One region of the Mesorhizobium calcicola genome, then DNA from elsewhere that is predicted to be linked to it. Evidence: predicted binding sites of a transcription regulator. Region 1 holds the regulator's gene; each other region holds the start of a gene.

Region 1 (10,307 bases):
CCGGTATAGAGCTGGCGCGGGCGGCCGATCTTCTGGCGCGGGTCCTCGATCATCTCCTTCCACTGCGCGATCCAGCCGACGGTGCGGGCGACCGCGAACAGCACGGTGAACATGGTGGTGGGGAAGCCCAGCGCCTTCAGCGTGATGCCGGAATAGAAGTCGACATTCGGGTAGAGCTTCTTCTCGATGAAATAGGGATCGGTCAGCGCGATCTTTTCCAGCTCCATGGCGATGTCGAGCAGCGGATCGTCCTTGATGCCAAGCTCGCCCAGAACCTCGTGCGCCGTCTTCTGCATGATCTTGGCGCGCGGATCGTAATTCTTGTAGACCCGGTGGCCAAAGCCCATCAGCCGGAACGGGTCGTTCTTGTCCTTGGCGCGGGCGATGAATTCCGGGATGTGATCGACATGGCCGATCTCGCCCAGCATGTTGAGTGCCGCTTCATTGGCGCCGCCATGCGCCGGGCCCCACAGGCAAGCGATGCCGGCGGCGATGCAGGCGAACGGGTTGGCGCCCGAGGAGCCGGCGAGACGCACGGTCGAGGTCGAGGCGTTCTGCTCGTGATCGGCGTGCAGGATGAAGATGCGCTCCATGGCGCGCGCCAGCACCGGATTGATCTTGTATTCCTCGCACGGCACGGCAAAGCACATGTGCAGGAAGTTGGCGGCGAAGTTCAGCTCGTTCTTCGGGTAAATGAAGGGCTGGCCGATGTGGTATTTGTAGGCCATAGCCGCGATCGTCGGCATCTTGGCGATCAGCCGCATGGAGGCAACCATGCGCTGGTAGGGGTCGGAGATGTCGGTGGAGTCGTGGTAGAAGGCCGACAACGCGCCGACCACGCCGCACATCACCGCCATCGGGTGCGCGTCGCGGCGGAAGCCGGTGAAGAAGCGCGACATCTGTTCGTGCACCATGGTGTGGCGGGTCACGCGGTAATCGAAATCGTCCTTCTGCGCCTTGGTCGGCAATTCGCCGTAGAGCAGGAGGTAGCAGACCTCGAGGAAGTCGCCATGTTCGGCCAGTTGGTCGATCGGATAGCCACGGTGCAAGAGGATGCCCGCATCGCCATCGATGAAGGTGATCTCGGACTCGCAGCTTGCGGTCGAGGTGAAGCCGGGATCGTATGTGAAGGCGCCGGTGGTGCTGTAGAGCGAGGCGATGTCGATGACATCTGGCCCGACCGAGCCGCTTCGCACCTTGAACTCGTGGGTCTTGCCGGCGAATTCAAGCGTTGCCGTGGCCTCTTTGGTCGTGCCGCCCAAATCCAGTTTTTTAGCAGCTTCGGTCATTGCAAACTCCTTCTTGTTTCCTCATGCCGGCAAAGGCAAAATTCTGCAGGGCGACACGTCGAAATCACCGCAATGCACTTATTCGCCACCGCGTTTTAGGAGGTGCGTGCCAGATTGGGCCAAGGCCTAATGTTGCACTGCGAAACGCGCCTTTCAATGCCAATCTTCTTGGGCCAGTTTGCTCCTAATCGATTTGATCCGCTATTCGCGCCAGGCTTTCCTCGCGCCCGAGCACGGCAAGCACGTCGAACACACCCGGCGAGGTGCTTTTGCCGGTCAGGGCGGCGCGCAAAGGCTGGGCCACCGCGCCAAGCTTGTGGCCGCCGGCCTGTGCATAGTCGCGGACCGCGGCCTCGGCCGCAGTGGCCGTCCAGTCGCCTGATAGCGCGTTCAAAGCTTCATGAGCGCCGCGCAGGATCTTGCGCGCGTCTTCGTTGAGCAAAAGTGCCGCCTTGTCGTCGATCGGCAGCGGTCGCGTGGCGAACAGGAACGCGGCGCCGTCGACAAGCTCGACCAGCGTCTTGGCGCGCTCCTTCAGGCCCGGCAGCGCGGCGAGCAGCTGTGCCTTGTTCCTGTCGTCGAGGCGCGCGGCCATCGCCGGACCACCCTCGAGGTAGGGCAAGGTGGCGATGAACATATCGAACAGCTCGGCATCGCTCATGCGGCGCATATGGACGCCGTTCAGGGCCTCCAGCTTGGCGAAGTCGAAGCGGGCCGCACCCTTGTTGACATCGCCGATATCGAACCAGGCGATCATGTCCTTGATCGACATGATCTCGTCGTCGCCATGGCTCCAGCCGAGCCGCGCCAGATAGTTGAGCAGCGCCTCCGGCAGGTAGCCCATGGCGCGATAGGCCTCGACGCCGAGCGCGCCGTGCCGCTTCGACAGCTTGGCGCCATCGGCGCCGTGGATCAGCGGGATATGCGACATCGACGGCACGTCCCAGCCCATGGCGTTGTAGATCACGGTCTGGCGGGCGGCATTGGTCAAATGGTCGTCGCCGCGGATGATATGGGTGACGCCCATGTCGTGGTCGTCGACGACGACGGCATGCATGTAGGTCGGGTTGCCGTCCGAACGCAGGATGATGAAGTCGTCGAGATCCTTGTTGGGGAAGCGCACCTCGCCCTGGACACGATCGTGCACCACAGTCTCGCCCTCGACCGGCGCCTTGATGCGGATAGCACCCTTGACGCCGGCAGGCGCCTCGGAGGGGTCGCGGTCACGCCAGCGGCCATCATAGCGGGGCGGCAGGCCCTTGGCGCGTGCTGCCTCGCGCATTGCCTCGAGCTCGGCAGGTGTCTCGTAGCTGTAGTAGGCCTTGCCCATGCGCACGAGTTCCACGGCCACCTCGCGATGGCGCGGCGCACGCTCGAACTGCGAGACGGCCTCGCCCTCCCAGGAGAGGCCGAGCCAGGTGAGCCCGTCGATAATGGCTGCGGTCGCGGCATCGTTGGAGCGCTCGCGATCGGTGTCCTCGATGCGCAGCAGCATCGTGCCGCCGGTGTGCTTTGCATACAGCCAGTTGAACAGCGCGGTGCGCGCGCCGCCAATGTGCAGGTAACCGGTGGGCGAGGGGGCAAAACGGGTGACGACCTTGTCGGACATGAAACTCTCGGAAACCATCTGAAGCGGGGTGCGGTTGCGCGGACTTTCGCGCGTTGCGCGTTCATGTAGCATAGGGTGTCGAGGGCGCAAGGGGCAGACCCGATGGCTGGACGGGGCCGGGGCTCGGATCAGGGCGAGGACGCTACCATTGGCGTCAGCGAACGGTCCCTGTTTGCGATGCCGCTGCCGTCTACGTCGCCGCCGCCATCATCCCTCGTGCCGGACCCCGGCAACCCGCCATTACAAGCGGATGTCTCCAACCCTGTGCCAGTTGCCGAAGTCGGCAGGATCGTGCGCGTGCGCCGGCAAATCGGCCTGCCATCGCTGCCTCGCCTGCGCCACGGCGTGGCCACGGCTGCGGGCCTGGAACTCGACCGCGGCATCGCTTTTCTGCTGGTGCCGGTCTGCCTGGCGATCGGAGCGATCGGCTATTTTTCGCTGGCGGCGGAGCCCGACTTTCCAAAGCCTGTCGCGGTCGTTGCGCTGACGGCGCTCTGTGCGCTGGTCTCGCGTTCCTGGCTGAAAACCCATCTGTGTTTCATGGCGGCGCTGTTGTGCGCGCTGGGCCTGCTCGTCGCAAAGGTGGAGACATGGCGGACGGGAACGCAGATGCTGGGTTCGGAAATCTCGACGCAAGTGACTGGCCGGGTGGTCACGCTCGACCGGATGGAGAGCGGCCGCATCCGGCTGACCATCGACGTGACATCGACCGCCCGGCCGAATTTACGCTATGCACCGGAGCGGGTTCGGCTTTCGGCACGAACGATCCCGGCAGAAATCACCGCCGGCTCCCTGATCACCGGCTACGCCAGGCTGTTGCCGCCGACGGGCCCGGTGCGGCCGGACAGCTACGACTTCTCCTTCGACAGCTATTTCGCCGGCATCGGCGGCAGCGGGTTCTTTCTCGGCAATCCAAAGATGGTCGCCGGCGCTGACAATGACATGCCGCTGTCGGCCCGCTTTGCCTCGGGGATAGAAAATGCCCGTGAAGCCATCGCCGACCATATCAGGGGCAGCGTCGGTGGCGCCGAGGGCGAGATCGCCGCGGCGCTGATCGTCGGCGTGCGCGCCGGCATTCCCGATGACGTCAACGAAGCGATGCGGCGTACCGGCATTTACCACATCATCTCCATTTCCGGACTGCACATGGCGCTGGTCGCCGGCACAATCATGGGCTTGCTGCGTGGCGCCTTCGCCCTGTTTCCGGACTTTTCCGCGCGCCGTCCGGTCAAGAAATATGCTGCCGCCGCGGCACTTTTCTCGATCGCCGCCTACCTCATCATCTCTGGCGTCGTCGTTGCCGCCGAGCGCAGCTTCATCATGCTGGCGGTGATGCTGATTGCCGTGCTGTTCGATCGGGCGGCGCTGACCATGCGCAATCTGGCGATCTCGGCGATCGCCGTCATTATGGTGTCGCCGCATGAGGTGGTCGGCCCGAGCTTCCAGATGTCGTTCGCGGCGACCGCGGCGCTGGTCGGCGCCTATGCCGGCTGGTCGGATCATCGTGCGGGAAAAACGAGACCGCCGCCGCTACGGCGATCGCTGCCCGGCTTTCTCGCGCGAAAATTCCTGCTGGCGGCTGGCGGCCTTGCCATGACGTCGATCATCGCCGGCAGCGCCACGGCGCTGTTTGCCATCTGGCATTTTCAACGGGTGTCGCCGCTCAGCCTGTTCGCCAATCTGGCCATCATGCCGATCGTGTCGCTGGTTGTCATGCCTTTCGCCGTCCTCAGCGCGCTGGCGATGCCATTCGGCGCCGATGGCCCCTTTCTCTACGTGATGGGCAAAGGCCTGACGGCGATGATCGCCATGTCCGGATGGATTTCCGAGCGCTCGCCGGTCGATGCGGTCGGGTTGATTTCGCAGCAGTCCGTCCTGCTTGTGGCGATTGCCTTGGTCATTGCGACGATGGCGACGACATGGCTGCGGCTCGCAGCCCTTCCATTCGCGCTTGCCGGCCTGCTGACCGTCTCGGATGTGCGAACACCGGACGTGCTGATCTCGGAGGACGCCAGGCTGGTTGCGTTGCCGATCGGGGGCGGCGAACTCGCGGTCAGCCGCGCACGTCCGAACGAATTCACAGTCGACAACTGGAAACGTGCGCTGACATCCGAAACCATCGTCATGCCGGAGGTGTTCAGCAACGGAGACGGGCAATTCGATATAGCGGATGCCGCCGGAATGCCGCCGGGAGCGCCTTTCTACTGCACATCCGGCGTTTGTCTCGCCAAGCATCCGTCCGGTGCGATCATCGCGCATGTCGAAGACCGAAACGATGCCTGGAAAGCCTGCGGCTTTGCCGATCTGATCGTCATCAATGACGCCACGGCCTATGACCCCTGTCACAACCCGCTGGTGCTCGTCATCACCAAACGACAACTGGCTCGCAAAGGCAGTGCGGCCGTCTTCTTCGATCGACAGTCGGCGACCACGCCGGCGACGATCAGCTTCGCTGTGGACAGCCCATACCGGCCCTGGCACACGCAGCGCAAGTTTTCGCGCGAGGCGAGGGGGCTGCCGCCCTACCGCAAACCCGAAAAGCCGGATGCAAGCCCTGCTCAGTAGCGCCTGATCAGTCCGACGAGCTTGCCCTGCACCTTGACCCTGTCCGGTCCGAAAATGCGGGTTTCATAGGCTGGGTTAGCAGCTTCGAGAGCAATCGAGGCGCCCTTGCGGCGGAACCGCTTCAGCGTCGCTTCCTCTTCATCCACCAGCGCCACGATGATCTCGCCGGGGCTGGCCGTATCGGCGTTGCGGATGATGACGGTATCGCCGTCGAAGATGCCGGCCTCGATCATCGAATCGCCCTTGACCTCCAGGGCGTAGTGCTCGCCGCCCATAATCATGTCCGGCGGCACCGAGATCGAATGCGTCTGGTGCTGGATGGCATCGATCGGCACACCGGCGGCGATGCGGCCCATGACCGGGATCGACACGGCGGAGACCACATCGTCGTCATTGCCAGCCGAAGGCGTCCGCGAAAGCGCCGGCTTGATTTGCCGGCCAACGCCGCCTTGCCCAAGACTGCCTTGGATGACGCTTGGTGAAAACTTTTTAGCCGCGTTGAGGCCGGGCGCGATCGAGTCGGGCAGCCGCAGCACTTCCAGCGCGCGTGCCCGGTTGGGGAGCCGGCGAATGAAGCCGCGCTCCTCCAGCGCCGTGATCAGCCTATGGATTCCGGATTTGGAGGCGAGGTCGAGTGCTTCCTTCATTTCGTCGAAGGACGGCGGAATGCCGCTTTCCTTGAGCCGTTCATGGATGAACATCAGCAGTTCGTGTTGCTTGCGCGTCAGCATGGCGACCCCCATTGTCTGAAACCAGAATCGAAAAAACAAACCCAGAACAAACACTATCTGTTCCAGTTGTGTTCCGCAACCGTTTAAAGTTTAATGAATCTGTTAAGGCGGCTGAAATTATTTGGCGCCTGGGAGCGGGCCGCGATAGACCACCGACTGCAACCGTGGCGCAGCTGCCTGCATTGAAATTGTTTGGTTAATGGCCTGTGGCCGACCCCCTGCACCGAGGCTTGGTATCACCTGCCGGTAGACCTCGATCGGCCGGCACTACACCTTTCTGGCCGTTTGTTTGCCGTGAACGAAACGAAGCCAAAATGCCAACTTTCTTTGCCGGAGAAATCGCAAATTTCTTGCCCTTGTTCATCGCCGGCAGTCAGCGCTCGTTTGTGCCATCGCCGGCGTGGACATAGACATGCAGCGTATAGCCGATGTGGGCGGTCATCAGGGTTTTCGCACGCTCGACGTTGCGATCCAGCGCCGCCTCCATGAGCGCCGTGTGGTGTTCGATCGCGACGGCCCTGCGCAATGCCGCCACGGCCTCTTCATAGCCATGCTGCAGGCCGGCAACCGCCCGCAATGTTGGCGCCAGGCCCAGGAAGCGGTGATGGCGACGCAACTGATCGGCGATCGTAGAATGGAAGGTCAGCAGCCAGGCGGACGTTGCCGCGCTGAGCAGTGCCGCGTGGAAAGCCTCGTGCTTTTCATCCCATTCGTCGACCACTTCATCGGACGGGTCGTCGACTGCGGTCTTGCAGCGCGACAGCCGGTAATGGGCAGCGACGACGGCATCCTCCCATGCACGGCCGCCCTTCTCGATCGATTCCTGGAGCAGCGGCAGCTCAACCACCGCCCTCGCGCGCGACAGGTCTTCAAGTTCGGTGCGCGAGACCGGAGCGACGGCAAAGCCGCGATTGCTGATGGCGGTCACCAGGCGTTCGGCCTCCAACCGCGACAGCGCTTCGCGCAATGGTGTCCAGCCAATGCCGTAGCTGTTGCGCAACGCGCTCAGCTTGAGCGGCGCGCCGGGCTTCAGACGGGTGGTGAGGATATCGCGACGCAGCAGCCTGTAAGCTGCTTCCGTCTTCGAGAAGTGCTCATTGTCCAGCATCGCTCCATCCATACTTGTCTGGATGGTAATTATATATGAAAGCCTTTCATTCCGTAAATTATATATAATGTTTGACAGTGCCCACGGGACTGCCCATGATCGGCCAACGGTTTCACCCGACGTGTTCATCCGAGCACGGCCATGCGCTGGGGTAGTCGATCATGAATGCAACTCTCGATCTCGCTGCAATCGAGGCGATGGATGCCGCGGACCCGCTACGCTCCATGCGTGATCGCTTCGTCCTGCCGAAAGGGGTGATCTACCTCGACGGCAATTCGCTGGGTGCCGCTTCACCCGCTGTCTTCGACGAGATCCAGAAGGCCGCGACACAGGAATGGGCGCAGGATCTCATCCGCGCCTGGAACACCGCTGGCTGGTTCGACATGCCGGTCGCGCTCGGCGACCAGCTGGGACGGCTGATCGGCGCGGCAGCCGGCCAGACAGTGGTCTGCGACACGACCTCGATCAACATCTACAAGGTGCTGCATGCGGCGCTGGCGATGCGGCCTGACCGGTCGGTCATCGTCGCCGAGGGCTCCAGCTTTCCAACCGACCTCTATATGGCCGAAGGCGTCGTCTCGACGCGACCGGGTACTGTGCTGCGGCTCGAAGGCGTCGATGCGCCTGATATCGAGGATCTGATCGACGAGCGCGTCGCCGTCATCCTGGTCAACCACGTCAACTACAAGTCCGGCCAGTTGCGCGACATGGGGGCGCTGACGCGCAAGGCCCATCAGGCCGGTGCGCTGATCGTCTGGGATCTCTGCCACACGGCGGGTGCCTTGCCGGTCGAGTTGGACGGCGCCAATGCCGATTTCGCCGTCGGCTGCACATACAAGTACCTCAATGGCGGCCCGGGTTCGCCGGCCTTCATCTATGCCGCAAAGCGCCACCATGGCGATGTCCACCAGCCGCTCAGCGGCTGGTGGGGCCATGCGCGTCCGTTCGCCTTCGAACAGGGCTATGCGGCCGGCACCGGCATCCGCCGGTTCCTGTGCGGCACGCAGCCGGTGTTGTCGATGCGGGCGCTGAAGGGCGCCCTCGACCTCTGGAACGAGGTCGACATGGCAACCGTGCGCAAGAAAAGCGTCGCACTGACCGACCTGTTCATCCAGCTCGTCGAAGCAAAATGCGGCGCCTATGGCCTCGAGCTCGAAAGTCCGCGCAACGGAGAAGAGCGCGGCAGCCAGGTGTCGTTCATCCACCCGCACGGCTACCAGGTGATGCGCGCCTTGATCGAGCGCGGCGTGATCGGCGATTTCCGCGCGCCTTCGACCATACGCTTCGGCTTCACGCCGCTCTATGTCGGCTACAAGGATGTCTGGCAGGCGGTCGAGGTGCTGGAAGATATCCTACGCACAGGTGCCTGGCAGGATGCGCGCTTTGCGGTCAAGACTGCGGTGACCTGAGGAGCTAGAGCCGGGTGCGAACTGTCCAGAGTTCCGGAAACAGGACGACCTCAAGCATCTTCTTCAGATAGGAAGCACCCGACGTGCCGCCGGTTCCACGCTTCAGGCCGATGATGCGCTCGACCGTGGTGACGTGGTTGAAACGCCAGCGGCGGAAATAATCCTCGAAGTCGACCAGCTTCTCGGCCAGTTCGTAGAACATCCAGTAGCGCTGCGGGTCGCGGTAGACTGTCTGCCAGGCGACCAGGACCTCTTCATTCTCGGTTCGCGTCTCACGCCAGTCCGTGCGCCTGGCATCGGCGCCGGTGTCGAATCCGTTGCGGGCGAGCAGCAGCAGCGCTTCGTCGTAGAGTGACGGCTCGGCCAGGATCGCCTCCAGCTTCTGGCTGAGGTCCGGCCGGTGCTTGTAGGGGCCGAGCATGGCGAGGTTGCGGTTGCCGGCCATGAACTCGATGGCACGATATTGCCAGGACTGGAAACCCGAGGATTGGCCGAGCGCGTCTCGGAACTCGGTATATTCGCTGGGCGTCATCGTCCGCAGCACGTCCCAGGCGTTGTTCAGCTGCTCGAAAATGCGGGCGACGCGCGACAGCATCTTGAAGCTTGGCTCTAGGCGGTCGGCGCGGATCGAGCGGATCGCGGCACCGATCTCGTGCAGAGCGAGCTTCATCCACAGCTCGGATGTCTGATGCTGGATGATGAACAGCATCTCGTCATGCGCCGACGACAGCGGCGTCTGGGCTTCCAGCACTTTCTCCAGGTGCAGATAGTCGCTGTAGGACATCCGCTCCTTGAACGACATCTGCGCGCCCTCGGACGCCGGATCGTATGGCTTGCTCAATTGATTTTCTCCGTGCGCAGCCGGAAGCGCTGGATCTTGCCGGTCTGGGTCTTTGGCAGAGCGGCGATGAATTTTACCGATCGCGGGTATTTGTAGGGCGCGATCGTTGCCTTGACGTGGTCCTGCAAGCGCTTGGTGGTCAGCGCATCAGGCGCCACGCCTTGTACCAACACGACATACGCCTCGACAATCTGGCCGCGCTCGGCATCCTCGGCGCCGATGACCGCGCATTCGGCGACGTCCGGATGCGCCAGCAGCGCCGCCTCGACCTCGGGACCGGCAATGTTGTAGCCGGCGCTGACGATCATGTCGTCGGAGCGCGCGGCGAAATGGAAGAAGCCGTCCTCGTCCTGCGTGAAGGTGTCACCGGTGAGGTTCCAGCCGTCGCGCACGTACTCCTTCTGCCTGTTATCGGCCAAGTAGCGGCAGCCGGTCGGGCCGCGCACCGCCAGCCTGCCAGTCGTCCCGCGCGGCATCTCGCGCATCTCGTCGTCGACGATGCGCGCTTCGTAGCCGCCCACCGGCTTGCCGGTCGACGCGGGCTTCATGTCGTCGAAGCGGTTGGAGATGAAGATGTGCAGCATTTCGGTGGCGCCGATGCCGTCAAGGATCGGTTTGCCGGTCTTTTGCGTCCACTCTTCAAAGACCGGAGCGGGCAAGGTCTCGCCAGCTGAAACGGCGACGCGCAGCGATGACAGGTCGGCACCTTCATCCATGGCCTTCAGCATCGCGCGGTAGGCGGTCGGCGCGGTGAA
Region 2 (10,307 bases), on a different contig from region 1:
CGTGCCGTAAGTCGGAATCCAGGAACTCAGCAGCGTTGTCGTCAGATATGCGGTGAGCAGACGTGTCGGCACGGGAAGCGTCATCACGGCAAAGAAGCAGCACAGCATGTGAACAGGCCAGAGCCGGAAAAATCTCTGGACGATGAAGTTTCTTACCGAGCGCCAATCATGGAAGCGTCCGGTGAAACTGTACGACAGCACGAAGCCCGACAGGACGAAGAAAAACGAGACGGCGCAGCCGAGATCCACACCGCCGATGGATCGAGACGCGTCGATTCCAAATTCCCGCAAATGATGGACGAATATCGACAGGGCCGCGAAGGCCCGCAGCGCCGTCAGATTGTGGAGCTGGGGGCGTCCGGGTGCCGCCGTCGAATTCACGTCATTGGCGGTTGGGATCTCCACGACCGTTGCCTCGTCGTCCGGCTCTGCTCAGCCGCTGTTTCGAAACCGTCCCATGTGACGGCCGGAAGATGGATATCCGGTTAAGCTCGGCCCAACGCAGGGATGGCCCCGCGGCTTGGCGCGCATGACCGTCATCCTTCTCGCCGCAAAACCGCCCGACTTCGGAACCACGACCTTGAGCCGACTGAGAAAACCCGATCGAACCCGTTAACGTCCCATCAAGGTTAATGCATCATTTTGCTCTCCAGTGGGGTCAGTCGCGTTCCTGGAGAGAGTTCAGTGCATCGACGTGTGTTGAAACGGCTTGTTGCCGCCGCCGGTGAGAAGAAACGTGGCTTTCTGTCTCCGTTCGTCATCGGGCTTGGCATCTGGATCGGCTTTCCGACCGTCGCCGCCTACCAGGACATGACGAGCCTTGTCTCCGGCCTCGAAGCATCGAACACCCGCTGGAATTCCTATGTCGAGAAGTCCGTCGCCGGCTCGACCCATGCGGCCGAGATGCCGTTCGTCGATTCCGATGTCACCGGCTCTATCTCCGGATCGGGTGTCCATCTGGCAGGCGTCGGCAACGTGTCGTTTCGTGGCAAGGGCGGCAAGGTCAGCGGCACGCCCGACGAGGATCGCGTCGTGCGCGCCGACAAGAAGGGGCGCATCGTCCAGATGTCTCCCGTCGCGCCGCCGAAGAATTTCAATGCCGGCTCGATCTTCGAGCGCACCTCCTCCTTGCTGCGGCCCAGCATGGACAGCGGCCTGAAGATGGCCTTCGCCAAACCGCAGATCAAAGGCAAGGAGATCCAGATCGCCGCGGCATTCCATGCGCGCGAGGACAAGAAGCCGGATCCAGGAGTGCCGGCGATGCTTGCCGCGCTGGTCAACAACGACCATCCCGACGTGCTGGCGACCGCTTATGCGCAGGCCGAGCCCGACTATGCCAAGGCTTCACCCTTCGAAGCTCTGCTTCAGGACGAGCAGCCCAATGACGGCCGCTTCATTCCGCCGATGGCCAAGGGCGACCACTCGTGGATCCAGAACCCGCTTCCCGCAAGTGTCTTCTCCAAGAAGGAGCAGGCATGCCTTGCCAACGGCATCTATTTCGAGGCGATGAGCGAATCCGTGCGCGGTCAGGCCGCCGTCGCCCAGGTCATCCTCAATCGCGTCCGCAACCCGGCCTATCCGAATTCGATCTGCGGCGTCGTCTACCAGAACGACAGCTGGTTCAACCGTTGCCAGTTCTCCTTCGCTTGCGACGGCAGGAGGAAGCGCATCGACAGTCCAGCCGCCTACAAGACCGCGCAGGATATCGCCATGGCCGTCACCGCCGGCAAGATCTTCATCCCGGAAGTCGGATCGTCGACCCATTACTACGCCCAATATGTCCATCCCGGCTGGGCGCGCACGATGCACAAGATGACCAAGATCGGCCTGCATATCTTCTACCGCACCTATGGCGGCGGCTGGAGCTGAGCGCTGGACGATCGCTGATCTTTTCGCGCCGCACGCAGCCGATCAAAGAGCCATTGTTTGGGGGATTCGCGCCATGCATCCCCGTCATCGTGGCGGGCACGATGTCGCACCTTCATAACCAATTGATTTTATTGCCTAAAATACATGACAATGAACTTCCGCCCGTGGCTTGACTGGCGCAAACCCTCTAACTATGTTGCCGGCGACTTTAGAAGCGGACGGACGGTGACGGTCTGACCGGGCAGGGGGGTTACGATGGCCGACAAGAACGGGCCAGACGGAACCGGAGAAACCGGCCGCGGCAAGCAGCGTGAAACCGACATCCGCGACGACGATCTTGAGCGCCGCCGGCGTGACCTTGAAGCATCGCTTGCGGCAAGGCGGCCGGACCGGCTCGAGGGGAAAGACGACGCGAAAGCGGGCAGTGCGGCCGGATATGGCCAGGCGATCAAACTCTCCAGCGAATTCATCGCCGGGGTGGTGGTGGGCGCCGGCATCGGCTGGATCATCGACCGTCTGGCGGGGACATCGCCATGGGGTCTGATCGTGTTCCTGCTGCTGGGTTTTGGCGCCGGCGTGCTCAATGTCATGCGTTCCGCGGGCGTTGTGGCAGAATTCGGACAGGGCGATAAATCGCGCCGTGACCAAGACGACAAGAAATGATCGCCCTTCAGGCGACCTTTGGAAATGATCGCGCTTCATGTGCGGTAATCGTAACGAGGCCGTACGCGGCATTGACGGGGTTTCAACGTGGCAGCTGACAAGGTCGATCCGATCCACCAGTTCCATATCAACAAGCTGATACCGATCGAGATCGGCGGCTACGACCTGTCTTTCACCAATTCGGCGCTGTTCATGGTCGCGACCGTGGTCGTCGCCGCCGCGTTTCTGTTTCTCACGACCTCGAGCCGCAGCCTGGTTCCGGGCCGGCTTCAGTCGATCTCCGAGATGGCCTATGAATTCGTCGGCAACATGTTGCGCGATGCCGCCGGCACGCAGGGCATGAAGTTCTTCCCGTTCGTGTTCTCGCTGTTCATGTTCGTGCTGGTCGCCAATCTGCTTGGCCTGTTCCCGTATTTCTTCACCGTCACCAGCCATATCATCGTCACCTTCGGCCTCGCCGCTTTGGTGATCGGAACCGTGGTCGTCTACGGCTTCATGAAGCATGGTCTCGGCTTCCTGAAGCTGTTCGTACCGCATGGCGTGCCGGTGTTCCTGCTGCCGCTGGTGGTGCTGATCGAGGTGATCTCCTTCGTGTCGCGTCCGGTCAGCCTCTCGGTTCGTCTGTTCGCCAACATGCTCGCCGGCCACATCACGCTGAAGGTGTTCTCGGGATTTGTCGTCAGCCTGAGCGCGCTCGGCGCGGTCGGCGTGGCGGGCTCGGTCCTGCCGCTGGCAATGGCGGTGGCGCTGACGGCGCTGGAACTGCTGGTCGCTTTCCTGCAGGCCTACGTCTTTGCGGTGTTGACCTGCATGTACCTCAACGACGCCCTGCACCCCGGGCACTGAGCAAGAAGTTTCCGGCCCAAGAGTTTCCAACATTGGCGCCGGATGGAATTGCAACGGAATTTTAGATCCAAAGGAGTTGAACAAATGGACGCAGAAGCAGCAAAGTACATCGGCGCCGGCATCGCTTGCCTGGGCATGGGTGGCGCGGGCATTGGCCTCGGCAACATCTTCGGCAGCTACCTGGCGGGCGCTCTGCGCAACCCGTCGGCTGCTGATGGCCAGTTCGGCCGTCTGATCTTCGGCTTCGCCGTGACCGAAGCTCTGGGCATCTTCTCGCTTCTCATCGCGCTTCTGGCCCTGTTCGGCTGAGCGCTGTTCGGTCAAGCGTTGGGAAGATTGGACAGGCCGGCCGCGCGAGCGGCAGGCCTGAATTTCGGGGATAGTCCATGTTCGTGACATCTGCCTTCGCGCAAGAGTCCGCACCTGCAGCCGACACCAGCCACGCTGCGACGGAAGGCGACACGCATTCCGGCACCGGCGTGCCTGCCGAAGCGCACGGCACGTTTCCGCCATTCGATCCGGCGACGTTCCCGTCGCAGCTTCTGTGGCTGGCGATCACTTTCGGGCTGTTCTACCTCTTCCTGAAGCGGGTCGTGATGCCGCGCGTCGGGGGCATCATCGATGTCCGCAACGATCGCATCACGCAGGACCTCGACCAGGCAGCCAGGTTGAAGGGCGAGGCCGACGCCGCCGTTGCTGCCTACGAGCAGGAACTGGCGGAAGCCAAGACCAAGGCCAACGCAATCGGCCAGCAGGCCGGCGATGCGGCCAAGGCGGAAGCCGAGACCGCACGCAAGAAGGTCGAGGCAGCGCTCGACGAGAAGCTTGGCGAGGCCGAAGCACGCATTTCTTCCATCAAGGCCAATGCCATGAAGGAAGTCGGCAGCATCGCCGAAGGCACCGCTTCGGCCATCGTCGAGGCACTGGTCGGCGGCAAGGCCAGCAAGGCCGAGATCGCGGCCGCCGTCAAATCCGTGGCCCGGTGAGGAGCGCATCATGGATTACACATCTCTCGCGACGCTCTGGGCAACGGTTGCCCTCATCATCTTCCTCGGCGTTGCCGTCTATATCAAGGTGCCGGGCCTGATCGCCAAGGCGCTCGACGCCCGCGCCGCCAGGATCAGCAACGAGCTTGACGAAGCGCGCCGGCTGCGCGAGGAGGCCCAGCAGCTGCTCGGTCAGTATCAGCGCAAGCGCAAGGAAGCCGAACAGGAGGCCGCCGACATCGTCGCCGCCGCCAAGCGCGAAGCCGACATGCTTGCCGCGGAAGCGCACAAGAAGACCGAGGATTATGTCGCCAGGCGCACCGCGCTTGCCGAACAGAAGATCGGTCAGGCCGAGCGTGACGCCATCAGCGAAGTCCGCGCCAGCGCCGTCGACATCGCCGTCGAGGCAGCGCGTGCGCTGCTCGCCGGCAAGATCGACGCCAAGGCCGGTGCCGACCTGTTCAAGGCATCGCTGGTGGACGTGAAGTCCAAGCTCAACTGAGCGTATGGCGTTCAGAAATTCAAAAAGCCGCCCGGGAAACCTGGCGGCTTTTTTTGTTGTGGAAAACCGTCCCGGAGGTAGCGAAACCGGCAGAGCGCGCAATCTCCCCACGAGGGCGGAGATCATCACCCGCTGTCACCAATCTCCTTGGCTCACTCCAGGCCGGCGAGACTCTCTTCCTCGATCACCTCAGTCCCGCCAAGCCTGAACGGCGCGAAGGACACGCGGTGCAGCCGCGCCACCGGCCCATGCGCTTCGATCGCCGTACGATGGCGGGCCGTGGCGTAGCCCATGTGGACCTCGAACCCATAGCGATCGTGATGGTTGCCGCAGCCGCACATCATGCGGTCGCGCATCACCTTGGCGACGATCGAGGCGGCAGCGATCGATTGCGAGCGCTGGTCGCCCTTGATCAGCGCGCGGCCGGCGCAGGGCAGGCCGGGCGGCACGTCGCGCCCGTCGGCGAGCGCGAGCTTCGGTTGAACCGAAAGGCCGACCACCGCGCGGCGCATCGCTTCCAGGCTGGCTTTGAGGATGTTGCTGCCGTCGATACCCTCGGCGCTGACGGACGCCATCGAAACCCCCAGCGCGGAACCAAGAATCCGCACGAACAGTGCTTCGCGTTGCAAATGACTGAGGCGTTTGGAATCGTCGAGCCCGTCCGGAATGTTGGCGGGGTCGAGCACCACCGCCGCCGCGACCACCGGCCCGGCCAGGGGGCCACGGCCGGCCTCGTCCATGCCCGCCACTGGCCACAGACCATCGGCCATCGCCTTCGTCTCGAAGGAGAAGTCGGGTTTCTCGATGATCTCAAAGAGAAGCGGAGAATCGGAACGCGCGCGAGCCATGTTGCGGCGAGGTTCGCATCGGCTCCGATTCTCCGCAAGTCCCTCCGGGTCGGGTGGGGCGCCGGACCGGGAGGGCACCGTCTGCAGGCCGGGGCAGGCCGGACGGGATTGTTGTGCCGCGACAGATCAAACCGCCGCAGGAAACTGCATTTTCAGAGCAGCGTCAGCTGCACCTGGTCCTTCCCGGCGGCAACGAACTGGTCGGTCCGCAGCGTGCGCCGTTCGACATTGAGGCCGAGCCGTTTGGCGGTGATCTCGAAACGCCGGCCGATCTGCCAGGCGTAGGGACCGGCGCCCTTCATGCGCTTGCCCCATTCCGAATCGTAGTCCTTGCCGTCGCGCATCGAGCGGATCAGCGACATCACGTGACGGTAGCGGTCGGGATAGTGGCGCAGCAGCCAGTCCTTGAAGATCGGGCTGACCTCCAGCGGCAGGCGCAGTATGACATAACCCGCCTCGCGCGCGCCGGCGGCGCGCGCCGAATCGAGAATACGTTCCATCTCCTGGTCGGTCAGGCCAGGGATGATCGGCGCCACCATCACCGAAGCCGGAATGCCGGCATCCGAAAGCTGCCTGATTGCCTCCAGCCGCTTGGTCGGCGTCGACGCGCGTGGCTCCATGGTGCGCGCCAGCATCCGGTCGAGCGTCGTCACCGACAGCGCTACCTTGGCCAGCCCGCGTTCGGCCATGCGCGACAGGATATCGATGTCGCGCGTCACCAAGGCGGATTTGGTGACGATGCCGACCGGATGGCCGCGCGCTTCCAGCACTTCGAGGATCTCGCGCATGATCCGGTATTGCTTCTCGATCGGCTGGTAGGGATCGGTGTTGGTGCCGATGGCGATGGTGCGCGGCTGGTAACCGTCCTTCGACAGTTCCTTGTCGAGCAGCCGCGCCGCATCCGGTTTGGCGAACAGCTTGGATTCGAAATCGAGACCCGGCGACAGGCCCATGAAACTGTGCGTCGGCCGCGCGAAGCAATAGACGCAACCGTGCTCGCAGCCGCGATAAGGGTTGATCGAACGATCGAAGGAGATGTCGGGCGATTCGTTGCGGGTGATGATGGTACGCGGCTTCTCGACCTGCACTTCCGTCTTGAAGGGCGGCAGTTCCTCCAGCGAATTCCAGCCGTCGTCGAAGACGTGCCGGCTGACCGGCTCGAACCGGCCGGACGGATTGATGCCCGCCGACCTGCCGCGGTTGCGGTCCGGACGGACACGCATGCCGCTCTGCTCGATCATCGCATTGGCCATCTCGGCTCTTCCTGCTCCGAAAGCCGCAATGTCGGCGCGCACGATCTGTTCCATCTTGGCCCGCTCCCAGGGACTGTCCGCGTTGTGTCGAATCGCTCTGTTCATGAAATTATTCCTATTTTGTCGATGAGAACAAAGCAAGAACTTTCTATGGTGCGCCGCAAAAACTGGCGCTGCGTCCGGCTTTCCGCTATTCGGCTAATAATGCTCAGTGTTCTCATCGAAACCCGCAATGACGAGGAGGGCCTTGCCCGCACGCTCGCCTCGCTGATTGGCGGCGCGGTCGAGGGCGTGGTGCGTGAAGTGATCGTCTGCGACACGGGTTCCACCGACCAGACGCATCGTGTCGCCGAGCATGCCGGCTGCCAGTACGTGACTGGCGGTGTCGCTGCCGGCATCCGCCAGGCCAAGGGTGACTGGCTGCTGCTTCTGGAGCCGGGCGCGCGGCTGGTGGAAGGCTGGATCGACGCGGTCGTCGCCCACACGGCCAGGCAAACCATGGCGGCGCGGTTCTCGCGGGCGCGCGGCAGCCGCACGCCGTTCCTGGCCCGGATCTTTTCGGGAAACCGCGCCTTGGCCGACGGCTTGCTGATCGGCAAACTTCAGGCCGTAGCCTCGGCGAAGAGCGCCGGCAGCGCCGAAGCCATCGCACGCGGCCTCGCGACAAAGCGACTCGACGCCGAAATCTGGGTGGCGCCACCGAGGCAAGAGCACCGCTCCCCGAAATGACTTTTTGCAGCTGCTCTCTTCATTGTGCATTGCACAAAATCCGACGTTAGGTTAGCTTCTCCTTAAGTGGTGAATTGGGTTTGGGTCATACTGAGCGAGCACGGATGCCGCCCGCTCCCGTAGCCGAGGACCCAATGAACCTTTCACCCCCCGACAAATCCGGCACGGCCAGTCTCGAGGCCATTGCGCGCGACGGCAGCCTGCTGCAGCGGATCGCCGTGCGCATTCCGACCTATCTGACGGACCTGCGCGAAAACCCGGCCTGGCTGCCGATGTTCGTGCTGGCGCGCACAATGCCTGGGCGCCGGATGCATTGGCTGGGCGCAAAACGGCCCCGTCCGGCCGACAATGCGGGGGATACGATGTTTGGCGGCGTCGACCGCGAAGCAGTGGTCGAAGCGCTGCGCTCCGACGGGTTGTTTTCGGGCCTGGTCCTGCCGCCGGCGATCCATGAAGAGATCGCGAGTTTCGCCCAACGCACGCCATGCTTCGGCAATTTCGACCGTCGTCTCGAATTCATGCCGGGTGAACATGCCGAGGCCGAGAAGCACTTTGGCCGCTCGCTGCTCAGCGGGCATTTTTTCGAGCGCGTCCTCGACTGCCAGGCGGCACTCGCCATCCAGCGCGATCCGCTGCTTCTCGACATCGCCGCGCACTATCTCGGCGGCCAGGCGAAACTGATCACGACGCGCGTCTGGTGGAGCTTTCCGACGGGTGCGGCCTCGGACGCCGACAAGAACCTTGCCTCGCTCGGCAAGTATCATTTCGATCTCGACGACTGGCGCATGCTGAAATTCTTCTTCTATCTCAAGCCGGTCGACGCCGACACCGGCCCGCATGTCTATGTCAGGGGCAGTCACAAGCGCCGCAGCCTCAAGCATCAGCTCACCCTGCTGGTCGGCCATCCCGCGCAAGAGGTTCTGGACGTCTATGGCGAGCAGAGCCCGGTGACGCTGACCGGCGACGCCGGCCTCGGCTTCGTCGAGGACCCCTTCGGCTTCCACATGGGCACTGTGCCGGCGCGCACGCCGCGGCTGATGATGGAAGTCGGCTTCGGCGTATCGCCGCCGTCACGCCGCCGGTTTCATGGCGAGCCGGTCATCCGTTGAAGGGAACAATCCGAAACTCACCAGGACAGGCATCCAGCGAGCGACGCCTGGCTTGGCGCTGCGCTCTGCTTTCGGCATCGAAGGAGACGGGGACCTGCTCCTGATTGAACCGCGTTGCCGCAATGGCACCCGCCAGTATGCACCTTCATCGCATCTGCCTTGTCGCGAACGGCGATGACCGCCTTCACGTGAAGGTACTTTCTCCGACGTCGGGTCTGGAATGGCGTTTCGAAGGCGCCGGTACCGTTCTGCCTGGCAAACGCGATACGAAACCGATGCTTTGCCTCGGCTTTTACGGAGCCGATTTCCCGCGCCGCAGATGCTCGTCCAGCCGTGGCATGATCTCGACGAAGTTGCACGGCATGTGCCGGTAGTCGAGCTGCGCCTTGAGGATGCCGTCCCAGGCGTCCTTGCAGGCCCCGGGCGAGCCCGGCAGCACGAAGACGAAGGTGGCGTTGACGACGCCACCGGTCGCCCGGCTCTGGATCGTCGAGGTGCCGATCTTGTCGTAGGAGATGCGGTGGAACACTTCCGAAAAGCCGTCCATGCGCTTTTCGAAGATCGGCTCCAGCGCTTCCGGCGTCACGTCGCGCCCGGTGAAGCCGGTGCCGCCGGTGGTGATCACGACATCGATCGCTGCGTCCTTCGACCAGCCGAGCACCTTGTCGCGGATTTTTTCGCGGTCATCGGTGACGATATCGCGGGCGGCGAGGATGTGACCGGCTTCAGTGATGCGGTCGGCCAGCGTCTGGCCGGATTTGTCGTCGGCAAGGCTGCGTGTGTCGGAAACGGTCAGCACCGCGATGCGGATCGCAATGAAAGGCCGGCTCTCGTCAATCCTGGCCATCTCAGTCGGCCTCCGATGTCATGCTGCGCGTCGCGGCGACGAACCAGTCTGGCTGGCGGCTGCGGATGTCGGCGGCGGCGCGCTTGGCGACGTTGCCGGTCTCGAACAGGCCGAAGCACGTCGCGCCGGATCCGGACATCCGCGAGAATCCCGATCCAGCCTTGTTGAGCCAGGAAAGCGCTCTGCCGATGGCGGGCTGCATCGCCAGCGCCGCAGGCTCAAGATCATTGCGGGTGATCTCCAGCCAATTGCGCAGGCTATGGAAGTCGATGCTGCGCGGCAGCGGCGGCAGTGGCTCATTGTCGCGACGGGAAAGTGCCGCGAAGACTTCCGCCGTCGAGACTGCGGTTCCGGGATTGACCAGCACCAGCCCCAGCGCCGAAAAATCCGGCACCATCGACAATTCGTCGCCGATGCCGCGCGCCACCAGCGGCTTGGCCGCCAGGCACATCGGCACATCGGCGCCAAGCGAAAGGCCGATCCGCGCCAACTCGGCGCTGTCCAAGTTCAGAGCCCATGTCTGTGCCAGCCCGCGCAGCACGGCTGCCGCGTCGCTCGACCCGCCGCCGACGCCGGAGGCAACCGGCAGGTTCTTTTCGAGCTTGATGGCGACCGGCGGGGTTCTCTCCAGCCCGACTTCCCGTCGCAAGGCATC
Region 3 (10,307 bases), on a different contig from region 1:
TTGCGGCCGCGCACCATCGGCGCCAGGATGAACAGACGGGTGCCTTCCTCGACCGCCAGCACACGATCGACCATCTGGCTGACCGTCTGGCTTTCGATCGGCAGGCCGGTGGCCGGCGAATAGGGGATGCCGACGCGCGCGAACAGAAGCCGCATGTAGTCGTAGATCTCGGTGACGGTGCCGACCGTCGAGCGCGGGTTCTTCGAGGTGGTCTTCTGCTCGATCGAGATGGCCGGCGACAGGCCATCGATCTGGTCGACGTCCGGCTTCTGCATCATTTCGAGGAATTGCCGCGCATAGGCCGACAGGCTTTCGACATAGCGGCGCTGGCCCTCGGCGTAGATGGTGTCGAAGGCAAGCGACGATTTGCCGGACCCGGACAGGCCGGTCATGACGATCAGGCTGTCACGCGGCAGGTCGAGATCGACATTCTTCAGATTGTGTTCGCGCGCCCCGCGAATGGAGAGATATTTATGGTCGGCCATCGCCGGTCGCCGCCTCAGAATCTGGAATTTCCTGGAATGGCGGGTTTTCCCGGCCATCCCCTATGTAGGTAATTTTGCCGCCACGTCGAGAGACGCCACAATTCTCGACAAAGCGTTTAACCGTCTTTCACGTGAACGGGCAAGCGGAAAGAACAAAGGCCGAACACGCTCCTGACAAAGCTGTGCAGAAACTGACTTGTACGTAACCTCCCAATGATCACGTTTTTCGGTAATCGGCTATTGATGGTTGACGTCCCCGACTCAGGGGAGCAGACTCTGGTAGTCAACGAAGCCGGCTGTCTTTCGATGGCCTCGCCGCCCAGAGGTGGCCTGCGAGACGCCGCAGGCATTTGCGATTTGTGCTTCGGGACAACAACGCGAAACGGACACAGGAGCGGAGCTATGACGCCACCGGATCGTCCCCTAGGGTTCCAGTTGTCACTGGAGCCGAGGCAGGCATAAGTGCCAGGGTTTAGCGTCTGCGCCACCCGACAAACCGTGACCTGCCATATCCCGTAATCCCGTAAAAATCAGAGACTGCTAGTCGGATCGTCGGCTGAACGCCGCGTTGCATCCGAAATCAAACGCCGGCAGTACACTCCCGGCAAAATTGGATTTGAGATCCAAAAAGGCCCCGTCCGTACGCGCAAAGCACGGCGGGGCCGTTTTTGTGTGCGGCGCGGTACACCGCCAGGCAATATCAATTACGCGGCAGGCCGATCCCACCGGTGCCGACATCAACGGTGATGCTGCCGGAAATCCTGACATCCGTATTGCCGATCTTGAACTGGCCGTTCCCGTTGCTGGGGAATGCGTCGTCAGGATCGGGCCCGGGGGCCGGCTTGGCGATGCGATACTCGCCGGTCACGCCGGGTAGGGTGCCTTTCTGCGCCGGCGGTGAGCTGTCGCCGGCAAGTGCCGTGCCGCTCATAAGGCCGGCAAGAGCGACCACGACGACGGCGATGACGCGGTGAAATGTTCTGGAAGGATGCGTGTCGGTCATCGCCTGATTATAGGGACGCGTCGCCGACCGGACCAGACGGGCATCGTCAAATCTTCGACAGCCGCAGGACTATGATCTGGCCCTGACTTTACGCCGCCTGTTTTCGCGTATCGAAAACGTGGTCGACAAGGCCCCAGGCCTGGGCCTCGCGGGCCGTCATGAAGTGGTCGCGGTCCAATGTACGTTCGACCTCCTCATAGGTGCGGCCGCAATGCTGCGCGTAGAGTTCGGTCATGTGCCGTTTTGTCTGGCCGATGCGCTCGGCATGGCGCTGGATGTCGGAGGCCTGGCCCTGGAATCCGCCTAGCGGCTGATGCAGCAGGATGGTGGCGTTCGGCAGCGAGATGCGACGCCCGGCCGTGCCTGCCATCAGCAGGAACGAAGCCATCGACGCGGCAAAGCCCATGCACACTGTCGACACCGGGCAGCTGATATATTGCATGGTGTCGTAGATGGCGAAGCCGCTGGTCACCACGCCGCCGGGCGAGTTGATGTAGAGCGAAATCTCCTTGTCGGGATTGTCAGATTCCAGCGACAGCAACTGCGCACAGACCAGCGCCGAGACGTCGTCGTTGATTTCACCGTTGATGAAGACGATGCGTTCGCGCAGCAACCGCGAGAAAATGTCGAAGGCGCGTTCGCCGCGGCTCGATTGCTCGATCACCATCGGCACCAGATTGGCAAGGCCGCTCATTGATTGTCTCCGTCCGTTTCGTCGTTCAGGCAGCGCGCAACAAGAGTAATGGCATGTTTGCGGCTATTGGCTTTCGTGGCCTGTTTGCGTCGAGCGAAAGCCGGCAACCGGCGCCTGCCATGGCGACCGCGGGCATCGCCGTTCGGGCAAAGCCGTCATGAACAATGCGCAGATGCGTGCCGCCGGAAACGGTGCGGGCCAGTGTGAAGGTCACAATGCTGTCCAGTGGGCTGTCGAGCGGATGCTGCCGCGCGGCATCGCCTGGCTGCGGCCGCTCGCGCCAGGAATAACGCAGCAGCCGTTCGGGTTCGGCGTCGAGAATTTCGCATTCGATCGCCGCATCCGGCCCGGCGAAGGCAAAACGGCTGCCCCTCTCGGGCCTGATGTCGTTCGGCATCATCCAGGCAGCGAGCAGCTCCGGCACGGTCAGCGCCCGCCACACCTTTTCCGGCGGCTCCGGCAGGTCGCACTCAAATTCGATCACGTCAGGCGCGGTCTCGGAGCCCGCGTGGCCTTGGTCTGTCATTGATCCGATGCTCTTCATTGATCCATGTCCTTCAAAACCGCCTTCAGCCTTTCGATGCGCTCCGGCCAGAAAGTCCGGTAGCGTTCGATCCAGGAGAGCAGGGGGGCAAGCCCTTGCGGATCGGCGCGGTAATAGGCGTTGCGGCCAGCCCGCCGCTCGACCACCAGGCCAGCGCCGCGCAACACCGCCAGATGCTGCGAGACGGCCGGCTGCGACACCGTCATGCCGCTGCGCAGTTCCGACACGCTCATCTCAGCTGAGGCGAGACGCTCGAAGGCGGCGCGGCGCGTCGGGTCGGCAAGGGCGCGGAAAATCTCTGCTTCGATCATGGCGAAAGCATAAGTCGATACTTATTGATTTGGCAAGCGCTGGTTTGAAACCCATATGTTGGGTTTGCATGTTGCTGCCATTCCTTGACAATAAGTGGCAATGCATATAGGAACGAAAAGGGAACAAAAACCTTGTGGGAAAAGCCAGCCTTAGCAGGCGGCTGACGTCCGCAGCCTGTAAGGTGCTGCGACAAAAATTTGTTTCGAATGAGCGCGGAGAAATATCATGGCGGGTAGCGTCAACAAGGTCATTCTGGTCGGCAACCTCGGTGCGGACCCGGAAATCCGTCGCCTGAACTCGGGCGAGCCGGTCGTCAACATCCGCATCGCGACGTCGGAAAGCTGGCGCGACAAGAATTCCGGCGAGCGCAAGGAAAAGACCGAGTGGCACAACGTCGTCATCTTCAATGACCAGCTCGCCAAGGTGGCCGAGCAGTATCTGAAGAAGGGCATGAAGGTCTATGTCGAGGGACAGTTGCAGACGCGCAAATGGCAGGACCAGACCGGCAACGACAAGTACACGACGGAGGTCGTGCTGCAGAAATTCCGCGGCGAGCTGCAGATGCTCGACGCGCGCGGACAGGGCGAGGGCGGCCAGGTCGGCGGTTATGCCGGTGGCGGCAGCAGCCGCGGGTCCGATTTCGGCCAGTCCAGCCCGAGCGAAGGCTTCAATCGTGGCGGCGGCGGTGCCAAGAGCGGTGGTGGCGGTGGTTCGTCGCGCGAACTGGACGACGAAATCCCGTTCTGAGGACAATTGACGACAGGAGAGGCGGCAATGTCGCTGCAACCGCTGCTTGCCGCGCCCTCTCCGGTCCCCTGGCATACCTTTGCGGCCTTCGCCGCCCTGGCGCTAGGAGCCACGCAACTGGTCCTGCCGAAGGGAACGCCGCGCCATCGCATCGCGGGTTATGTCTGGGCCGCGCTGATGCTGGTCATCGCCGTCTCGAGTTTCTGGATTCATCAGATCCGCCTCATCGGCCCTTTCAGTCCGATCCATCTCCTGTCGATCCTGGTGCTGGTCACCGTGCCGCTGGCGGTGTGGCACGCCCTCAATCACCGCGTCGCCAAGCATCGCAAGTCGATGATTGTGCTGTATGTCTTTGCGTTGATCGGGGCCGGCATCTTCACGCTGTTGCCGGGCAGGGTCATGCACGATGTCGTCTTTGGCATCGCGCGAGCCGGGCCATGATCCTATTTGATCCTTGAGGCGGATGACCTCAAGTGGAAAGGAATATCAGGTGAAAGCACGCGTAAAATGGGTCGAGGAGCGCACCTTCGTCGGCGAGTCCGCTAGCGGCCACAAACTGGTGCTCGGAACGGCGCTCGGACCGGAAGGCAAGACGCCGGGGCCGAGCCCGATGGAACTGCTGCTGATCGGCACTGGCGGTTGTTCGGCCTATGACGTGGTGCATATCCTCGAAAAAGGACGCGAGGCGATCGAGGATTGCGTCGTCGAGCTCGACGCCGACCGGGCCGAAACCGAGCCCAGGGTGTTCACCCGCATCCATATGCATTTCGTCGTCAAGGGCCGGTCGCTCTCCAGCGACAAGGTCAAACGGGCGATCGACCTTTCGATCGAAAAATACTGTTCCGCCTCCGCGATGCTGGCCAAGACCGCCACGATCACCCACGATTTCGAGGTCATCGACACGATGACGAAGTAGGGCCGGCTTCGGCGGCGGTTCGCCGCGTGTCAGCCGGCCATCAGCGCCTTGATGCCGTCCGCCACGAACTGCACGGCAAGTGCCGCCAGGATGACGCCGAGCAGCCGGGTCAGTATCGAGCGCCCGGTCTGGCCGAGGATGCGGTCGATGCGTTCCGACAGCACGAACACCAGATAGGTGATGGCGAGGCAGACGAAGATGATGCCGACCAGCGCCGCCTGCGCGGCAAAACCCTGAAACGAGCCGGAGAGCAGCACCGTCGCCGAAATCGCGCCGGGGCCGGCGATCAGCGGGATCGCCAGCGGGAAGGCGGCGATGTTGTGGATCATGTCCTTGGTGATGGCGACGTCGCCGATCTTCTCCTTGCGGTCCTGCCGGCGCTCGAACACCATTTCGAAGGCGATGAAGAACAAGAGAAAACCGCCGGCGACGCGGAAGGCCGGCAGCGTGATGCCGAACACCGACAGGATCGAGGCGCCGGCAACCGCAAACAGCGCCATCACCAGAAAACCGATGATCGAGGCGCGGACGGAAACCTGCTGGCGCTCCTCGCGGTTCATGCCGCGTGTCACGGCGAGGAACAGCGGCGCCAGGCCAGGCGGATCGATGGTCACGAGAATGGTGACGAAGGCGTTGAACAGGCTGTCGAAGCTCGGCATCTCTGACCCCTCCCGCCGGGCCGTGCCCGCACCATGATATTGGTAGAGCAAAGCCCGGTCGGTGGGAACTGTCGGAGGGACGAAACCGAAGACTTCGACAACCTTGCTTCAGCCGGCAGCGCCGCAATAGGCCTCGATACGATAGCCGTCCGGATCAACGACAAAGGCGGCGTAATAGTTTTCGCCATAGTCGGCGCGCAGGCCCGGCGCACCGTTGTCGCTGCCGCCTTCGCGCAACGCGTCGGCATGGAAAGCGTCGACGCTGGCCCGTGTCGGTGCCGCGAAGCAGAAATGCAGGCCGGAATTTGCGTCTGATGGCACCGGCCGCGCGGCCTCGTTGACCCACAGCACGATGCCTTGCGCGCCGTAACCCAGCGAGCCCGGCGACTGGCTGAGGCAGCTATAGCCCAGCGGCTTCAGTGCAGCATCGTAAAAGCGCTTGGAAACGGCGGCATCGCGAACGCCGATCGAAATATGGTCGAACATGTTTTTCTCCATTCTTACAATGTCTTGTGGCGTCATTTTCCTGCTGTTCGGCGCGCCAGGAACTCGACTTCCAACCGCCATGTCGCGCCATTGTCGTGCGAGCGCTCGCCGAGCCAGCGGAAGGAATTCTCGGTGATCCGCGAAAAACTCCAGCGCACCGACGAGCCGGTGCCATCGGTGCCCACTTGCACGATGGTGTCGCCCTGGGCGCGGCCGACCTGGCGGCTGTAGTACTGGTTGCGCGGGTCGCTCCAGAAGATGTGCCAGGCGTCCGGGGTCGTAGAGGCGCAATGTCGTGCCGTAGAACGTCCATTTGCCGAGGGACGGCGAGGGGCCGGCGTCGCGGGCGGGCAGGATCCACACATCCTGGAGAGCTCGGCCTTCCAGCACCCAGCCGAAATGCACCTCGCCACGCCCGGTCAGCACCGTGCCATCCTCGAGATGGCGCGTGGCGTCAAAAGTCCAGGCGCCGACGAAGCGGCCATAGAGCTTCAGTTTTTCGGCGAGTCCATCGAATGGTCCGGCACTGTGCAAGGCTTCGGCAAAGGAGGATTGGTCGTACATGGTTCCGGTCTCTTTTTGTCAGGAGACCGGGAGGAGTAGGCCGTGACGGGGTTCTGGGCTTGGGAAAAATTGCTATATTTCGGTCATGACAGCGACCACGCACACTCTCGCATCGGGGGCCGGCTGGCACGTGGCGGATATGATCTGCACGGCCGGCGCCGGTGACCGGCCGTTCGAGGAAGCCCATCGGGATTTCTGTGTCGCCGCGGTCACCAGCGGCACTTTCCGCTATCGGGCGCAACAAGGCACGGCGATGCTGGCGCCCGGCGCGCTCCTGCTCGGCAATCCCAGCACGTGCTATGAATGCGGACACGAGCATGGCAACGGCGACCGTTGCCTCTCGTTCCATTTCGGACCGGCCTACATGGAACGCATCGTGGCGGGTGTGCCGGGTGCGAAAAAAACTGGCCTTCGAGACGCCACGCCTGCCCCCTTTGCCGGCCTTGGCGTCCTTGCTCGCCGAGGCGGAAACCGCTCGCGAGATGGCCGATATCGACGCCTTCGAGGAATTTTCCCTGCGCATTGCAGGGGCTTCGGTCGCTGCCGCCGCTGGCACCACTCATGTCAGGCGCGCGCCAAGCCGCCGCGATCAGAAACGGGTGGCCGAAGCGGTGCGGCGGATCGAACTCGATGCCGACAGGCCGGTTTCGCTTTCAGCGCTTGCCGATGAGACCGCGACCAGCCCCTATCATTTCCTGCGCATTTTCCGGCAGGTCGCGGGTATGACGCCTTACCAGTTCCTGCTCAAGACCCGGTTGCACCGCGCGGCGGTGCGGCTGCGCCTGTCAGACGATGCGGTCTCGGCGATCGCCTTCGACGCAGGCTTCAACGATTTGTCGACTTTCAATCGCCGGTTCCGACGCGTCATGGGCGAAACGCCGGGCCAGTATCGCGCCCGCCGCGCGAGCGGCGTTGTCCCGGCTTTATCCGTCGCTGCGGCCAAGCAGCGTCAGTCGGATGTCGGTCCGCACCAGCCGGGCAGGTAGTCTGCATCCTTGCCCTTGGCCAGGCTCAGGGCGTCTTTCATCGCCCTATCGAAATTCTTCGCCACAGCATCCCGGTCGATGCGTCGGCGCAAAAAGTCCGCCCACAGGAATTCGCTGAACGGGGTGCTGTCCTTGGCAAAGCCGCCTTGTCGGCGCAGTTCGCCGGCCATGCTCCTGTAGGGGTCGTCGACGAGTTCGGCCATGGTTTTGGGAATTGTGTCATAGCCCCGGCGCCCGCCGTCCTCGTCGAACGGATGCATCCAGCCACGATTGTCGAGCACGACGAAGAAGGCGTCCTTGTCGAGCCCCGACAGGTCGCTGATCACCGTAACCAGAACATCCCCGATGTGCCTTCCTCGAGCTGGGCGCGGGCGAGATGGTGGTGATCGGTGACGTAGTTGCGCTTCTTCGGCCCCAGCACAACGGGGACCATATGGGTGCCGAGAAAGGTGCCGGTCTTCCTCGCGCTCTGCGAGCGGATCATCTGGCGCTTCAAGGCGACCTCCCGCATGCCGACGGTGATCTGTGTCGGCCGCAAATCTTCTACTACGACTGGTGTCAACAAGGGTTCCCGCTGCGTCGTCATTTGGCTTTGTCCTGTTGTTGCGGCTGTTGATCCGGACCGAGCGCCTTGATGGCGGCATCGACACTGTGAAAAATCCGCTCCGGACCAACCAGGTTGGCAATGCCAAATCGTGCCAGCGCCGCCTGGGCGCGCAGCGATTCCATCCGCGCGATGGCAAAGACCGCGCCCGCCTCGCGGCAATGGGTGATGGTTTCGATCAACGCTTGAGCGGCCGTGTAGTCGATTTCGACAATGTTGCTGGCTTCCAGCACGACCAGCTTCACGCTTTCACGCCGGGCGTCGACAAGATCGACAAGGCCGCGCTTGAAGCCGTCGGCATTGACGAAGTACAGCGGCGCCTGGAATGCCGCGACCAGCACGCCGGGGACCTGTTCGCCGGCGGCTGGCTCGCCGGGTGGCCACCACACCGAAGTACCCAGCACCTGTTCCAGTTCGATCGGCTGCGTCTGGGTTGCGCTCCAGATGCCATGCAGCAGCGACAGGCCGATGCCGATCGCCACGCCGGCCTCGATGGGCAGCACGACGATGGCCGCCATGGTGATAAGGATCAATGCGAATTCGATCGGCGCCTGTCGGTAGACATTGGCGAACACCTTCCAGCGCAAAATGTGCTGGGCAACGAACAGCAGAACGCCGGCAAGTGCGGCCTGCGGAACATCGGCAAGCAGGCCGCCACCGAAAGCACCGAGCGCCAGCACGATGGCGGCGGCGATGAGGCCGGCGACCTGTGAGCGGCCGCCCGACTGCGAGACGATTGCGGTGCGCGGCGGGCTGGCATTGACGGCAAAGGCGCCGAACAGGCCGGACGCGATGCTGCCGGCACCGACGCCGACGAAATCGCGATTGATGTCGGGAGCGTCACCCTGTTGCGGCGCGAAGGAGCGGGAGGTGGCCGCCGTCTGCACCATGACGACGATGGCGATCAGCAATGCCAGCGGCACCAACGTCTGCACATCGTCAAGCCTGGCACGCAGCAGGCCGGCCTGCGGCAGGCCATTGGGCAAGGCGCCGAGTACCTCGACGCCGCGATTCCTGAGGTCGAAAACGGCTACCGCCGAGGTGGCGAGCACCATGCCGATCAACGCGCCGGGGATGCGGGCGCTGATGCGCTCGGCACAGAACACGGTTCCGAACACGCCAAGGCCGAGCGTCAGGCTCCAGGGATTGGTGAGATGGAGGCTGCCGGCGATCGCGCCGATACGGCGCATGGTTTCACCGTTCTCGGCGGGCAGGCCGAGCAGTCCGGGCAATTGCGAAACGATGATATGGACGGCGATGCCGGCCAGAAAACCCGTCGTGACCGGCACCGACAAGAGGTCGGCAACCCAGCCAAGACGAAAAATACCGCTCAGGGTCACGATCAGCCCGACCATCAGCGCCAGTATGGAAGCCAGCGCCAAATAGTGCGGCGACCCGGATGCGGCGAGCACGGCGAGGCTGCCGGCAAACAAGGGCGTGATGGTCGAATCCGCCCCGGCCGACAGGTGGCGATTGGCGCCGAACAGGGCAAACGCCACCGAACCGGCAACAAAGGCGAAGAAGCCGATCCCGGGGGCAAAGCCGCCGAGACGGGCGGTCGCCATCTGTTCGGGAATGGCGATCGCCGCCAGCGTCAAGCCCGCGATCAGATCACCATTGAGATCCCTCGGCGTCCAACCGCTCAACGCTCGCAAAGGCAGCCACGGGGTCCAATTCATTGCTCTCGCGGCTTTCGCTCAGGGAAAACAGTCCATCGCAGACTTTTGCCTCGGCGCCGTCGAAACCGCCTTGGCCATATCGTCGCAATCGGTGGTATCCTTTTGAAATTACCATCAAAATTGATACTGGAAAAGTGCCGCGGATGTTGGAGTTTCGGGCTTGCTTCCTATATAAGCAGCAAGTGATTCCTGATTAGATTGTGATCCGATTTGACCGACCAGAAGACACCGCGCGGCGCCGACGGCGGCCCCACCGGCATAGAGCCGATATCCATCGTCGAGGAGATGCAGCGCTCCTATCTCGATTACGCGATGAGCGTGATCGTAAGCCGTGCGCTGCCGGACGTGCGCGACGGCCTGAAACCGGTGCACCGCCGCATTCTCTTCGCTTCGCATGAGAGCGGTTACCACTGGAATCGCAAATATGTGAAGTCGGCGCGCCCGGTCGCCGACGTGATGGGTAAATACCATCCGCATGGCGACGCCTCCATATATGATGCCTTGGTGCGCATGGCGCAGGACTGGTCGCTGCGCGTGCCGCTGATCGACGGGCAAGGCAATTTCGGCTCTATCGACGGCGATCCGCCGGCGGCGATGCGCTACACCGAATCGCGGCTGACCAAGGTCG

The links. Region 1 encodes LexA, which represses DNA repair genes until DNA is damaged. Its sites were predicted from a motif close to TGTTCNNNNTGTGTTCNG; they were not measured.
Region 2: a site for LexA is predicted at 7,096-7,113, ahead of ACFSQT_RS15540 (PA0069 family radical SAM protein). Genes of this name have one in related genera too.
Region 3: a site for LexA is predicted at 3,146-3,163, ahead of ACFSQT_RS24140 (single-stranded DNA-binding protein). Genes of this name have one in related genera too.

What each region holds. Positions count from the first base shown of each region.
Region 1 is NZ_JBHUGY010000066.1:13,326-23,632, forward strand. It holds gene gltA (citrate synthase) at 1-1,289, opposite strand, end outside; gene gltX (glutamate--tRNA ligase) at 1,474-2,898, opposite strand; gene ACFSQT_RS34120 (ComEC/Rec2 family competence protein) at 3,001-5,463, shown strand; gene lexA (transcriptional repressor LexA) at 5,457-6,194, opposite strand; gene ACFSQT_RS34130 (hypothetical protein) at 6,206-6,394, shown strand; gene ACFSQT_RS34135 (GntR family transcriptional regulator) at 6,568-7,302, opposite strand; gene kynU (kynureninase) at 7,464-8,711, shown strand; gene kynA (tryptophan 2,3-dioxygenase) at 8,716-9,552, opposite strand; gene ACFSQT_RS34150 (AMP-binding protein) at 9,549-10,307, opposite strand, start outside.
Region 2 is NZ_JBHUGY010000024.1:29,775-40,081, reverse strand. It holds gene ACFSQT_RS15580 (acyltransferase family protein) at 1-405, opposite strand, end outside; gene ACFSQT_RS15575 (cell wall hydrolase) at 685-1,869, shown strand; gene ACFSQT_RS15570 (AtpZ/AtpI family protein) at 2,125-2,532, shown strand; gene ACFSQT_RS15565 (F0F1 ATP synthase subunit A) at 2,620-3,378, shown strand; gene ACFSQT_RS15560 (F0F1 ATP synthase subunit C) at 3,463-3,687, shown strand; gene ACFSQT_RS15555 (F0F1 ATP synthase subunit B) at 3,765-4,364, shown strand; gene ACFSQT_RS15550 (F0F1 ATP synthase subunit B) at 4,375-4,866, shown strand; gene ACFSQT_RS15545 (ribonuclease HII) at 5,019-5,714, opposite strand; gene ACFSQT_RS15540 (PA0069 family radical SAM protein) at 5,867-7,021, opposite strand; gene ACFSQT_RS15535 (glycosyltransferase) at 7,172-7,696, shown strand; gene ACFSQT_RS15530 (hypothetical protein) at 7,831-8,805, shown strand; gene moaB (molybdenum cofactor biosynthesis protein B) at 9,098-9,652, opposite strand; gene ACFSQT_RS15520 (4-(cytidine 5'-diphospho)-2-C-methyl-D-erythritol kinase) at 9,654-10,307, opposite strand, start outside.
Region 3 is NZ_JBHUGY010000036.1:92,873-103,179, forward strand. It holds gene uvrA (excinuclease ABC subunit UvrA) at 1-485, opposite strand, end outside; gene ACFSQT_RS24120 (hypothetical protein) at 1,186-1,488, opposite strand; gene ACFSQT_RS24125 (ATP-dependent Clp protease proteolytic subunit) at 1,577-2,182, opposite strand; gene ACFSQT_RS24130 (SRPBCC family protein) at 2,208-2,708, opposite strand; gene ACFSQT_RS24135 (ArsR/SmtB family transcription factor) at 2,723-3,037, opposite strand; gene ACFSQT_RS24140 (single-stranded DNA-binding protein) at 3,264-3,785, shown strand; gene ACFSQT_RS24145 (DUF2306 domain-containing protein) at 3,813-4,226, shown strand; gene ACFSQT_RS24150 (OsmC family protein) at 4,276-4,701, shown strand; gene ACFSQT_RS24155 (MarC family protein) at 4,731-5,360, opposite strand; gene ACFSQT_RS24160 (VOC family protein) at 5,469-5,846, opposite strand; partial or broken gene ACFSQT_RS24165 (hypothetical protein) at 5,879-6,410, opposite strand; partial or broken gene ACFSQT_RS24170 (helix-turn-helix transcriptional regulator) at 6,496-7,396, shown strand; partial or broken gene ACFSQT_RS24175 (ParB-like protein) at 7,360-7,982, opposite strand; gene ACFSQT_RS24180 (SulP family inorganic anion transporter) at 7,979-9,679, opposite strand; gene gyrA (DNA gyrase subunit A) at 9,890-10,307, shown strand, end outside.